DNA from 2 places in the Microbacterium xanthum genome. Region 1 is predicted to be linked to the other one. Evidence: predicted binding sites of a transcription regulator. Region 1 holds the regulator's gene; the other holds the start of a gene.
The links. The regulator HrcA, encoded in region 1, represses chaperone genes, less so after heat shock. The targets are predictions, from matches to a motif close to TTNGCACTCGNNNNNNNCGAGTGCNAA.
Positions count from the first base shown of each region.

Region 1 (4,414 bases):
CCTTCAAGGACGACACGGTCGACTACGCCGCCGTCGGGGCGACACAGGCGCCCGATCTCATGCACTTCCCTCCGGAGCGCAGCCTTCCCGCGGAGCAGTCTTGGCGGATCGGATCCGGGCAGGCGCGTTTCGCCTCAGCGGGGGAGGCGCTGCTCGGATGGGCGGCCCAGCGTGGCACCGGGTTGACGCTGAGCGACGTGCGCCCGGCTCCCGGGCCGATGTACTCGGGCGTGAGTTTCGACGCCGAGGGGGCCCCGATCGCCCCTAGTCGTACCGAGGCCGATCAGCGCTTCGACGCCGATGGCACACCGTTCGTCGGGGCCGGCACCACCATTCACCTCTCCGGTCGCGTGGCCGGTATGAGCGCCGACGCGGAGCTCCGCGTGATCTTCGCCGTCGAGGAGCCGCGCAGGACCGGGTTCGCCCTGGGAACCGTGGGCGGGTCCGTGGTCAGCGGTGAGGAGTCGTTCATGGTCGAGTGGTACGACAACGACGAGGTGTGGTTCACGGTTCGTGCCTTCGATGCGCCGCGTTCTCTGCTGTACCGGCTCTGTCCGGCGCTGACGCGCCGTCGTCGCCGCGAACTGTTCACCCGCTACCTGCGCGCGATCTCGCCGCTCTACACGACGTCAGCGTGACTCGCGGGGGGTCTCGCTGATGGGCGCCGCGCTGCCGCTGGGTGATCCGGCGCCGCGGGATGGGATGCTGCCGAAAGACCTCGTCATCGATGCGGACGCCGCGTTCGGCGTATACCTGCACGTGCCTTTCTGTCGGGTTCGATGCGGCTACTGCGACTTCAACACCTACACGGCCTCCGAGTTGCGGGGGGCACGGCAGGACACCTACGCCGACACGCTGCTCGGCGAGATCGAGCACGCCGGACGCGTGCTCGCCGTCCGTGCGCCGCTGCGTCCTGCGGCGACGGTGTTCTTCGGCGGGGGGACACCGACGCTCCTCCCTGCGGGCGACCTCTCTCGGATGCTGTCGGGGGTGCGCGACACCTTCGGTATGACTCCCGGTGCCGAGGTGACGGTGGAAGCCAACCCCGACACGGTGACTCCTCGCGTGGTGGCGGAGCTCGCCGATGCGGGCGTCACCCGGATGTCGATCGGCATGCAGTCCGCCGTGCCGCACGTCCTGGCGGCGTTGGACCGCACCCACCGGCCGGAAAACGTCGAGACCGCCGTCCGGGCGGCGCGGAGCGCGGGCCTGAAGGTGAGCGTCGATCTCATCTACGGTGCGCCCGGGGAGCGACTCGAGGACTGGGAGCGTTCGCTCGGAGCCGCCGTGGCCCTCGAACCTGATCACGTGTCGGCGTACGCCCTGATCATCGAGGAGGGCACCAAGCTCGCCCGGCAGATCCGTCGGGGTGAGGTACCGGCTCCCGATGACGACCTCCAGGCCGACATGTACGAGATGGCGGAGTCGATGCTGACGGCGGCGGGGCTGGGATGGTACGAGGTGTCGAACTGGGCACGGACCGACGCCGACCGGTCCTTGCACAATCTGGCCTACTGGCGCGGCACCGACTGGTGGGGATTCGGACCCGGCGCGCACAGTCACGTCGCCGGTCTGCGCTGGTGGAACGTCAAGCATCCCGCCGCCTACGCCGCACGGCTGGCGGCGGGCGACTCGCCCGCCGCGGGGCGCGAGCGGCCGGACGCTGCCTCGCGGGCATTGGAGAAGGTGCTTCTGCGCTCGCGCATCCGGGAGGGACTGCCGATTCTTGAGGTGTCCGAGGACCGGCGCGGGGCCGTCCCCGCACTCATCGCGGACGGACTCATCGACGGCGCTCGTGCGATCTCCGGGGTGATCGTCCTGACGATGCGCGGGCGGCTGCTGGCCGACGCCGTCGTGCGGGCTCTCACCGACTGAGCGCACGCTCCGGGTCGGGCACGATAGAATTGGCACTCACTCGAGACGAGTGCCAGGGAAGCCGGACACGTACGCGGGAGGATCGATGGTCAGCGCACGCGGACTGGAGGTCCTGCGCGCGATCGTGCAGGACTACGTCGAAACGCGTGAACCGGTCGGCAGCAAATCGATCGTCGACCGTCATGCGTTCGGCGTGTCGGCGGCGACCATCCGCAACGACATGGCGCTCCTCGAAGACGAGGACCTCATCACCGCCCCGCATACGTCATCAGGCCGCGTTCCGACCGACAAGGGGTATCGCGTCTTCGTCGACCACCTGTCGGAGGTGCGGCCCCTCTCGCCGGCCCAGCGCACGGCCATCATGTCTTTCCTGGAGGCACCCGGGGATCTCGACGACCTCATGGTGCGCACCGTCCGCGCCTTGACGCAGTTGACCGGTCAAGTCGCGATCGTGCAGTACCCGTCCTTCGCGCAGGCTCACGTGTCCCATGTGGAGTTGGTCGGTCTGGACGCCGGGCGCATGCTCGTCGTCCTGGTCACCGACACCGGCCGGGTCTCGCAACGTCTGCTGTTCCTTCCCCACGAACCCGTCGCCGAAGACCTCGTCCGGATGCGCGCGACGGTGGCCGACCTCATCGTGGGCCGCTCGATCCGGGATGGCGCGCAGGCCATCGCCGACCGTCTGGCGTCGGTGGCGACGGGGACGCGCTCCCCGCACGACACCGTGGTGGACCTCATCGCGAGCGTGGTTGCCGAGGAACTCGACGAGTTCCGGCAGGATCGTCTGGTCATGGCCGGGACCGCGAACCTCGCCCGCCGCGAGGCGGATTTCCGCGGCAGCATCTACCCGCTCCTGGAGGCGATCGAGGAACAGGTGACCCTGATGCGACTGATGGGCGAGATGGTCGCCGACGAGCACGGGCTGGCCGCGAGCATCGGACGGGAGAACGAACCGTTCGGTCTGGCCGAGGCGTCGGTCGTGGCCGGTGAGTACGACGCACCCGGCACTCGGGCCCGTGTGGGTGTGCTGGGGCCGACACGCATGGACTATCCGAGCAATCTCGCGTCGGTGCGCGCTGTGGCGCGCTACCTGTCGCGGCTGCTCGACGAAGACGAGAACGCCCGCTGAGGCGTCCGACGACAGACGAACCCGTGGCGACACGGGTGGGAGAGGCGAACGTGGCTGACCACTACGAAGTACTGGGTGTCTCGCGGGACGCGAGCCCGGAGGAGATCAAGAAGGCCTATCGGCGGCTCGCGCGCGAGCTTCACCCGGACGTGAATCCGGGGGAGGACGCCGCCGAGCGGTTCAAGTCGGTGACGCACGCCTACGACGTGCTGAGCGACCCCGACCAGCGCGCGCGCTACGACATGGGTGGAGACTCGCCGTTCGGGGGTGGCGGAGCCGCCGGTTTCGGTTCCTTCGGCGACATCTTCGAGACCTTCTTCGGTGCCGGCGGCGGCGGGGGAGCGCGGGGGCCGAGGCCGCGCTCGCGCCGCGAACGGGGCCAGGACGCTCTCGTGCGGGTCACCCTCGACCTGGGCGACGTCGTGTTCGGCGTCCACCGCGACATCGAGGTCGACACCGCTGTCCTGTGCGAGACGTGCGACGGCTCGTGCTGCCAGCCGAACACCCAGCCGGTCACGTGCGACATCTGTCACGGGTCCGGCCATGTGCAGCAGCAGGTGCGAAGTCTGCTGGGCAATGTCGTCACCAATGCGCCGTGTCGCGTGTGCCAGGGCTACGGGACGACGATCCCGTACCCCTGCGCCGCATGTCAGGGACAGGGTCGTGTGCGGGCGCGTCGCACGGTCTCTCTCGACATCCCCGCTGGTGTCGAGACGGGTCTGCGCCTGCAGCTGCCGGGCTCGGGAGAAGTCGGTCAGGCGGGCGGGCCCCACGGTGACCTCTACATCGAGGTCACCGTCAAGGACCACGAGACCTTCAGCCGAGAGGGCGACGATCTGCTGGCGACCCTCGACGTGTCGATGCCCGATGCCATCCTCGGGACATCGACGACGATCGAATCGCTCGACGGACCGGTGGAACTCGAGATCCGCCCGGGCGTGCAGGCCGGAGACGTCCTGACCATCAAGGGGCGCGGGATCACTCCGCTTCGCGGCAGCCAACGCGGGGACCTGCGCGTGGGCGTCCATGTGGTCACGCCCACGCGGCTGGATCACAAGGAACGGGCCATCATCGAGGACTTCGCCAAGCGCACCAAGGCGCCCTCGCCTCAGCTCGCGCAGTTCCATCAGGGCCTGTTTGCGAAGTTGCGCGATCGCCTCCGGAACGGCTGAGGTGGCGCTGCACTTCGTCCTCGAGGACGGCGGAGGGCTCGAGGGCGATGAGGTGGTGCTCGAAGGCCGCGAGGCTCATCATGCGGCGGCGGTGCGTCGTCTGCGTGCGGGGGAGCAGGTGACCGTCGGCGATGGTCGCGGCACATGGCTGAGGGGCGAGGCGGCGGAGGTCTCCTCCGGCCGGGTGGTCATCACGGTTCAGGAGCGACGCCACGTCCCCGCCGCCGAGCCGCGCCTG
Region 1 is NZ_JAWHUE010000004.1:4,779-9,192, forward strand. It holds gene RZO50_RS12330 (DUF1990 family protein) at 1-638, shown strand, start outside; gene hemW (radical SAM family heme chaperone HemW) at 658-1,875, shown strand; gene hrcA (heat-inducible transcriptional repressor HrcA) at 1,961-3,004, shown strand; gene dnaJ (molecular chaperone DnaJ) at 3,055-4,176, shown strand; gene RZO50_RS12350 (16S rRNA (uracil(1498)-N(3))-methyltransferase) at 4,178-4,414, shown strand, end outside.

Region 2 (4,414 bases), on a different contig from region 1:
CCTGGCGACGCCGACGGCCCTGATGGTCGGCACCGGTCGCGGCGCGCAGCTGGGCATCCTCATCACCGGGCCCGAGGTGCTCGAATCCACGCGCACGGTCGACACGATCGCCCTGGACAAGACCGGGACCGTCACCAGCGGCCGCATGACCGTCACGGACGTCACGCCGACCCCGGGCACGGATGCGGACGAGGTCCTCCGTGCGGCGGGAGCGGTCGAGGACGCCTCGGAGCACCCGCTGGCACGCGCGATCTCCTCGGCGGCGCGTGCCCGATTCGGCACGCTTCCCACGGTCGAGGCGTTCACGGGGACCGCGGGCACCGGGGTCGCCGGCGTGGTCGACGGGCGACGCGTCCTGGTCGGTCGCGACGCGTTGCTGCGGGCCTGGGGCATCGACGCGCCCGCCGGGGGCGGCCCGGATCGCACGACCGTGCTCGTCGCGTGGGACGGTGAGGTCCGCGGCACGATCACGCTCGAGGACACCGTCAAGGCCACCAGCGCCGAGGCCGTCAGCCGACTGCGCGCTCTCGGGCTCGAACCGATGCTGCTCACCGGCGACGGCGAGCAGGTCGCTCGTCGGGTCGCGGCACAGGTCGGCATCGACCTCGTCGTGGCCGAGGTCCTCCCCCACGACAAGGTCGCCGCGATCCGCGCACAGCAGGAGCAGGGTCGGACGGTGGCGATGGTCGGGGACGGTGTCAACGACGCCGCCGCCCTCGCGCAGGCCGACCTCGGCATCGCGATGGGCACCGGAACGGACGCCGCGATCGCCGCATCCGACCTCACCCTGGTGCGCGGAGACCTGCTCGCCGCGGTGGACGCCCTGCGGCTGTCGCGGGCGACGCTGCGCACGATCAAGACGAACCTGTTCTGGGCCTTCGCGTACAACACCGCCGCGATCCCGCTCGCAGCCCTCGGGCTGCTCAACCCCATGATCGCCGGCGCGGCGATGGCGTTCTCGAGCGTCTTCGTCGTGGGCAACAGCCTGCTGCTGCGCCGCTTCCGCAGCACCGTCCCCGAGGAGCTCCGATGACCGACACCACCTCGCACACCGAGGAGTCCCACGCCCATGGCTACATCACCGACAAGGATCGCTATCTCAACCGTCTCAAGCGGATCGAGGGGCAGGCGCGCGGCATCCGCACGATGGTCGAGGATGAGCGGTACTGCATCGACATCCTCACCCAGATCAGCGCCCTCACGAGCGCACTGGACACGGTCGCCCTGGGACTGCTCGACGATCACCTGAGGCACTGCGTGGTCGATGCCGCCCGCGCCGGCGGCGTCGAAGCCGAGACGAAGCTCGCCGAAGCGTCGCAGGCGATCGCACGCCTGGTGCGCTGAGCCCGCCGAGCGGCGGACCGAGGAACGCGGGCGCGCTCAGGCGAGGTCGGCGACGTCCGCGACGGCTCGGCGTGACCCCCGCGCTGCGATCACCGAGTCGATCGACAGCACCGCGAGCGCGATCCACACGAGAGCGAATCCGATCCAGCGCTCGAGAGGCATCGGCTCCTGCAGGATCCACACCCCGATGGCGAACTGCAGGATGGGGGTGACGAACTGCAGCAGCCCGATCAGCGTCAGCGGCACGCGGCGCGCGCCCGCGGCGAAGAACAGCAGCGGCGTCGCGGTCACCACCCCCGCGAGCAGCAGCACGACCGCGTGCGCGGGTCCGGCGGCGCCGAGCGTGATACCCGTGCTCATCGCGACCAGCGTCAGCTGGACCACCGCGACCGGAGCGAGCCAGAGGGACTCCAGCGTCAGACCGCTCACGGCGTCGACGGAGGGCCCGATCCGCTTCTTCACGAGCCCGTAGAGCCCGAACGAGGCCGTCAGCGCCAGCGCGATCCAGGGGAACGCGCCGTAGCCGACCACGATGACCACGACCGCCACGGCGGCGACGGCCACCGCCGCCCACTGCGCCGGCCGCAATCGCTCCCGCAGGATGACCACGCCCAGCAGCACGGTGAAGAGCGGGTTGATGAAGTATCCCAAGCTCGTCTCGATCACGTGGCCGGTGAGCGTCGCGAGGACGAACACCTGCCAGTTGACATAGATGAGCAGGCCCGCGGCGACCGTCCACAGCGCCAGGCGCGGCGAGCGCAGCACGGCGCGCAGCCGCGGCCACGTGCGGGCGGCGGTGAGCAGGATCGCGCAGAACACCAGTGACAGCAGGATGCGCCACGCGACGACCTCCCATGGTCCCGTGGGCGCCAGTGCGATGAAGTAGAGCGGCAGAAAGCCCCAGATGACATAGGCGGAGAATGCAGAGATCCCCCCGATGCCACGGGCGCGTGCCGGCTCATCGGCCACCGTCACGCCGGCAGTCGCCGCAGCGTCCTCACCGAGGTGCGGAGCCTCCCCGGTGGCGTCGTCGGGGACCGGACCCGACACCTCTGGACTCACCGGCTCATCCTACGGCCGCACGCCACCCCGGCAGGCCCGGAACGGACGGAGGGCCCGGATGCCGAAGCATCCGGGCCCTCCGTCTACGCGGGTGTCTCAGCGGACGACGACCGCCAGAACGTCACGCGCCGACAGCACCAGGTACTCGTCGACACCGAACTTCACTTCGGTGCCACCGTACTTGCTGTAGATGACGCGGTCGCCGACGGCGACGTCGAGCGGGACGCGGTTGCCGTTGTCATCGATACGACCGGGGCCGACCGCCACGACCTCGCCCTCCTGGGGCTTCTCCTTGGCGGTGTCGGGGATGACCAGACCGCTGGACGTGGTCTGCTCGGCCTCGACCTGCTTGATGACGATGCGGTCCTCGAGCGGCTTGATGGAAACCGACACGGGTCTACCTCTGCTTTCCTATGAGACGTCAAGACTCGTTAGCAAACTCGGACTGAGAGTGCTAACAGCAAGTCTAGGGAAGCGTTGGCACTCTTGCAACGCGAGTGCCAGATTTCGCTCGAGTGGTATCACCGAGGCCCTGGTCGACTCCCCTCCTATGTGTGTACGATGACACCACCGAGACCGGGTCAGCTGGGTGACCTGGCATCGGATGCAGACGACGGCGTTCGCCTCACGGGCGCGACACCGGTCTGCCGCACTGGGAACAACTGGGACTAACACGGGCTCTCGCCAGTCCGCGCCCGATCCGTGGGGGGATCATGGCAACGGCGTATTTTCTGGGTATCGATGTCGGAACGAGCCGGACGGCCGCCGCGACGGCGCGCTCCGCGCCCGACGGAACACTCGACACCCGCAGCTTTCCGCTCGGACGCAGCAGCGACAGCGCCCCGTCGTCGGTGTTCGTCACCACCGACGGCCTGCTGTTCGGTGACGCCGCGGAGCGACGCGGCATCAGCCAGCCGGACCGGCTGATCCGCGAGTTCAAGCGCAGCATCGGCGACGACGTGCCGTTGTCGGTCGGTGGGCGCACTCTGCCCTCCGACCTGCTGTACGCCCACACCGTCGCATCGGTGATCGAGACCGTGATCCAGCGGGAGGGCGGTTCGCCCGACGCCGTCATGCTCACCCACCCGACCGGGTGGGGCGGACACCGGATCGGATTGGTGCGTCGCGCTCTCGAACGCGCCGAGGTCGGCGACGTCTCGCTGATCACCGAGCCGGAAGCCGCCGCCCGACAGTACGAAGCCGGGAGGGTGCTCGAAACGGGACGGTCGCTCGCCGTCTACGACCTGGGCGGCGGGACGTTCGACTCCGTCATCCTGCGAAAGGACGACGCGGGCGGATTCGCCCCGATCGGCACCGCATCCGGAATCGACAACCTCGGCGGCGCCGACTTCGACGATGAGGTGCTCCGGCACGTCCTGCGCACCGCCGGTGTCACCGCCGCCGATCTCCAGGCCGACGACACGGACACCCGCCTGGCGCTCTCGCAGCTGCGCCGCGAATGCGTCGACGCCAAGGAAGCTCTCTCGTTCGACTCGGACGTCACGATCCCGGTCCTGCTGCCCACCGGCGCGTCGAGCGTGCGGTTGACCCGCGCCGAGTTCGAGGACATGATCGCCCCGGCCGTCGCGCGGACCGCCGACACCCTCGAGGACACCCTCGACACCGCCGGCCTCGCGCCCGACGATGTCGAGAGCATTTTGCTCGTCGGCGGCTCATCCCGGATTCCGCTGGTCGCGCAGATGCTGTCGGAGCGATTCGACCGTCCGATCGCGATCGACGCCGATCCGAAGTCCTCCATCGCGCTCGGCGCGGCGCGCGCCGTTGCACCTGCCGCGGTGCCGACCATCGGTCTCGCCGTCGTGTCCGCCGGCGCCGCCGCCCTCGACACGGACGCCGCCGCCGGTCCGACAGCCGCCGACCCCGCGGCGGCCCCGAACGTCACTCCGATCGCCCCGCGCAGATCGCGGGCGATCCCGATCGCCGCCTCCGCGGCCGGGGCGCTCGTGCTCGCCAGCGGGCTGGTCCTGGCCAACGCGACGGGTCTCGG
Region 2 is NZ_JAWHUE010000002.1:434,942-439,355, reverse strand. It holds gene RZO50_RS07640 (heavy metal translocating P-type ATPase) at 1-1,033, shown strand, start outside; gene RZO50_RS07635 (metal-sensitive transcriptional regulator) at 1,030-1,344, shown strand; gene rarD (EamA family transporter RarD) at 1,381-2,319, opposite strand; gene groES (co-chaperone GroES) at 2,503-2,799, opposite strand; gene RZO50_RS07620 (Hsp70 family protein) at 3,120-4,414, shown strand, end outside.
Region 2: a site for HrcA is predicted at 2,884-2,910, ahead of groES (co-chaperone GroES). Genes of this name have one in related genera too.